Regions from separate parts of the Rhizobium sp. C104 genome, predicted to be linked through region 1. Evidence: predicted binding sites of a transcription regulator. Region 1 holds the regulator's gene; the other holds the start of a gene.
What was found. Region 1 encodes HrcA, which represses chaperone genes, less so after heat shock. Its sites were predicted from a motif close to GTTAGCACTCNCNNNNNGNGAGTGCTAAC; they were not measured.
Positions count from the first base shown of each region.

Region 2: the regulator HrcA is predicted to act here: its motif matches at 1,079-1,107, upstream of MF410_RS12365 (co-chaperone GroES).

Region 1 is NZ_CP092348.1:3,253,953-3,256,351, reverse strand. It holds gene rph (ribonuclease PH) at 1-225, opposite strand, end outside; gene hrcA (heat-inducible transcriptional repressor HrcA) at 353-1,441, shown strand; gene grpE (nucleotide exchange factor GrpE) at 1,551-2,183, shown strand; gene MF410_RS17300 (nucleoside hydrolase) at 2,214-2,399, opposite strand, start outside.
Region 2 is NZ_CP092348.1:2,265,587-2,267,985, reverse strand. It holds gene MF410_RS36765 (hypothetical protein) at 1-57, opposite strand, end outside; gene MF410_RS12375 (hypothetical protein) at 54-389, opposite strand; gene MF410_RS12370 (hypothetical protein) at 386-649, opposite strand; gene MF410_RS12365 (co-chaperone GroES) at 1,161-1,478, shown strand; gene groL (chaperonin GroEL) at 1,528-2,399, shown strand, end outside.

The DNA.
Region 1 (2,399 bases):
CTTCATGCGCTCGCCGGTCGCCCGCGGCAGCATGCCGTACTCAGCCGTGACCCAGCCCTTGCCGCTATTGCGCAGCCATGGCGGCGTCTTTTCTTCGAGGCTGGCCGTGCAGAGCACATGCGTATCGCCGAATTTCACCAGGCAGGAACCTTCCGCATGCTTGGAAAAATTGCGCTCGAACGAGACCTTGCGCATCTGGTCGATTTTTCTGCCTGAAGGCCGCATTCTTATCTCCTGGGGTTTGTTGACCGCTTCTACGATTGGCGGCGCCCATTTGCAAATTCCCTTTTGCCACGGCTGCGAGTTTGACTTACTTTTCGCGAAGTATCATCAGCGCGGGTTCGAGAGTTTCATGGGCATCAGGTCGACATCGGTTTCGGATGCCGTTGCTGCGCTGGACGAGCGCTCCAGGGAAATTTTTCGCCGCATCGTCGAGGGCTATCTGGAGAGCGGCGAGCCGCTCGGGTCGCGCAATCTGTCCCGCCTGCTGCCGATGTCGCTGTCGCCGGCCTCGGTGCGCAACGTCATGAGCGATCTCGAGGATCTCGGCCTCATCTATTCGCCGCATATCAGCGCCGGCCGGCTGCCGACCCAGATCGGCCTGCGTTTCTTTGTCGATGCCTTCATGCAGGTCGGCGATCTCTCCGCCGAGGACCGCGCCAGCATCGACCGCCAGGTGCGGGCCGAAAGCGGCGGCAATCCGGTGGAATCGATGATGAACGAGGCGAGCCGCATGCTGTCGGGCATTTCGCGCGGCGCCGGCTTGGTCATCACCTCGAAAAGCGATCCGGTGCTCAAACATGTGGAGTTCATCCGGCTGGAGCCGACAAAGGCGCTGGCCGTGCTCGTCGGCGATCACGACCAGGTGGAAAACCGCATCATCGAGCTGCCGGCGGGCGTTACCTCCTCGCAGCTGGCCGAGGCGGCGAATTTTCTCAATGCCCACATGTCCGGCCAGACCCTGCCGGAGCTGCGCAAACAATTAAGTCAGCTGAAGGATAACGTCCGCCACGAACTCGATGCCCTGTCGCGTGATCTCGTCGAGCGCGGCATCGCCGTCTGGGCCGGCAGCCCCGACGAGGGAAAGCCGGCGCAGCTGATCATCCGCGGCCGCGCCAACCTGCTTGAAGGTCTCGCCGGCGCCGAGGATCTCGACCGGCTGCGGATGCTGTTCGACGATCTCGAAAAGAAAGACAGCCTGATCGAGATCCTCAATCTCGCCGAAACCGGCTCGGGCGTGCGTATCTTTATCGGCTCGGAAAATAAGCTCTTCTCGCTGTCCGGCTCATCGCTCATCGTTGCGCCCTATCGTGACGACGACGATCGCATCGTCGGCGCCGTCGGCGTCATCGGCCCGACGCGGCTCAATTATTCCCGTATCGTGCCGATGGTGGACTACACTGCCCAGCTCGTCTCCCGGCTTTCACGCAATCCGCTTTGACCACTTTGACGAAGACCGCGGAATTTTCGCTTCTTTGTCACGCAGACTTGATTTTTTTCGGTCAAACCTCGATATCGGGCGCATCTGAAGACACCAACCGGAGACCGTCATGACCGATGACACGACGAAAAACGGACCTGACGCAACTGCGGCCGATGCCGCAGCCGACGCTGCCGCCTACGTCGAGAACGATATTGCGCAGGAAGAGGCGCCCCAGCCTGATGCACTCGAGCTTCTGAAAGCCGAAAACGGCGAACTGCGCGACCGCTATCTGCGCCTTGCCGCCGAAATGGATAATCTGCGCCGCCGCACCGAGCGTGAGGTCAAGGACGCCAAGTCCTATTCCGTCGCCGGTTTCGCGCGTGACATGCTCGCCGTCTCGGACAATCTGCGCCGGGCGCTGGATGCCATTCCGGCAGAGGTCAAGGACGCGGCCGATGCCGGCCTGACCACGCTGATCGAGGGCGTCGAGATGACCGAGCGCGCCATGCTGTCGGCGCTCGAGCGCCACGGCGTTCGCAAGCTGGAGCCGGTCGGCCAGAAGTTCGATCCGAATTTCCATCAGGCGATGTTCGAAGTGCCGAACCCGGATGTGCCGAACAACACGGTCGTCCAGGTCGTGCAGGCAGGCTTTTCCATCGGCGAGCGCGTGCTGCGCCCGGCCATGGTCGGCGTCGCCAAGGGCGGTCCGAAGGCCACCGAAGCCGAAACCAATTCGGTCTTCGACGAGAAGGACGCCTGAACCTTCTCCCTTTGGAGAAGGATGCCGAAATCAGATGCGGGCGAAGCGTTCGATCAAAAGATCGAAGAAGCCGTCCGCATCGACTTGGCGCATGACCTTTGCATTGCGCTTGCGCTCGGTGACATGCCACCAGTCGACGACCGTCATGCCGACGGTGAGTTCGGAGTGGATCTCGATTTCGACATTGCAGTCTCGGCCGTTGAAAAGCTCCGGCTT
Region 2 (2,399 bases), 990 kb from region 1:
TGTGTGGACGGCAAAGGCATTCCGTCTTCGTTCGGCTTCGTCTCCATGGCTGTTCACGATGTCAACCTTTCGTCATTCGGGCCGCGGCCTTGGCCAAACGTCCTCTCGATCAGTGTTGCGCCGCTGCCGGCGGGCGATAGGTTTACCGATTCCAGGCTATCTTCCGTCACGACCCGCTCATGACGTTCATCGTCACTGCGGATGCGGTATTGCAGCACATTTCCTCTGAGAGGCAGCGTGGCGGTAACACGGTATGTTTCGGGGAGCTTGGAGGGAACGACGAAGAACCCGTCCTTCACCCGGACGGTCTGCCCCACCGTGAAGATATGTGTTGCTGCCTCACGCCGGATGGAGCGTCCATTGCGTTGCGGGATGCGCGTAGCGGTCATGACGGTTTTTGGTCCTTTTCGAGCACGGTTTCGAGATCTGACAAGTGGATAGGCATCATTTGCTGCGTCGAACTCTGGGCGGCTATCGCCGGCAGGTGGATGAAGGCGCCGACCCGTCGCCAGGCAAGCCTGGAGACGCCATCGATCAATTCCTCGTCATAATCGACGCGGTATTCTCCGGCTGGCTGCGCTCTGTCGAAACCGGGCAGGCGGAATGGGGATGAAAAGCGGACGACGGTTTGTGTGGTGCGACTTGTCACGGCTCGGGCCTCCGCAGGATACACCGATATGTTTCCTGTATCATTGAGATCCGAACCGGACGAACTCGAGGCTGCCGGTACATCCGCGGTCAGCGCCAAGCTCATTCCGGATCGGAACAGGCGAACTCAACGCCGGAACGACGTTATGGATCGCTGTCGAGAATTCAGTGGTGATGGCGGGTCGTAGGTCTCTGACACCGCGAAGCCAGGTCGGCTAAATCGACGAGACCTATCATTGCGCCTCGATTGCGTTTAAATCAAGATAAAATCTGATTTATCTATGAAAAACGCCAAATTAACTCTTTGTTCATTCAAATAAAATCGGACGCGATGGCGCAAAAAATTCTATTCACTTCCCGATTATTACAAAATACTCGGTCGGATTGATTTCCTGAATATCTCAAAAAAATTCCTGCGTGAATAATATTTCTTGGCACTCCTATCAATCGAGTGCCACGAGTGCTATTTATGAGTTGCAGCCGCCCTACGCGCCGGCAGCAGAAAGACCTCTATGAAATTCCGTTCACTTCACGACCGCGTCGTCATCCGACGTGCGGAAGGCGATGTCAAATCCAAGGGCGGGATCATCATTCCAGACACCGCCAAGGAGAAGCCCCAGCAAGGCGAAGTGGTCGCAGTCGGCCCGGGTCTCCGCGACAAAAGCGGCAATCTGGTCCCGCTTGATGTCAAGGTCGGTGATCTCATCCTGTTTGGAAAATGGTCGGGGACAGAGGTCACGATCGATGGCGAAACCCTTCTGATCATGAAGGAGACCGACATCATGGGCATCGTCGAAAAGACCGAAGCGGCTGCCGACAAAGCCGCCTGAGCGTCGAATTTGTGACCAGCATCTCAAGACCGAACTGGGAAGAAATATCATGTCTGCCAAGGAAATCAGGTTCTCCACCGACGCGCGCGACCGCCTGCTGCGCGGCGTCGAATTGCTCAACAACGCCGTCAAGGTGACGCTTGGCCCGAAGGGCCGCAACGTCGTCATCGACAAGGCCTATGGCGCACCGCGCATCACCAAAGACGGCGTTAGCGTCGCCAAGGAGATCGAGCTCGCCGACAAGTTCGAGAACATGGGCGCGCAAATGGTGCGCGAGGTGGCTTCGAAGACCAATGATCTTGCCGGCGACGGCACGACGACGGCAACTGTTCTCGCCGCCTCCATTTTCCGCGAAGGCGCAAAGCTCGTCGCTGCCGGGATGAACCCGATGGATCTGAGGCGCGGCATCGATCTCGGCGTTATCGCCGTCGTCAAGGAAATCAAGGCGCGGGCGATGAAGGTCAAGTCGTCAGGCGAGATCGCCCAGGTCGGCACCATTGCCGCCAATGGCGACGCCGCCATCGGCGAGATGATCGCCAAGGCGATGGACAAGGTCGGCAATGAGGGCGTCATAACGGTCGAAGAGGCACGAACCGCCGAGACCGAACTCGATGTCGTCGAGGGTATGCAGTTCGACCGCGGCTATCTCTCGCCATATTTCGTCACCAATGCCGAGAAGATGCGCGTGGAACTGGAGGATCCCTATATCCTCATTCACGAGAAGAAACTCGGCAGCCTGCAGGCGATGTTGCCGATCCTGGAAGCGGTCGTACAGACCGGCAAACCGCTGCTCCTCATCTCGGAGGACGTCGAGGGTGAAGCGCTGGCGACGCTTGTCGTCAACAAGCTGCGCGGCGGCCTGAAGGTCGCAGCCGTCAAGGCGCCGGGTTTCGGTGATCGCCGTAAGGCAATGCTGGAAGA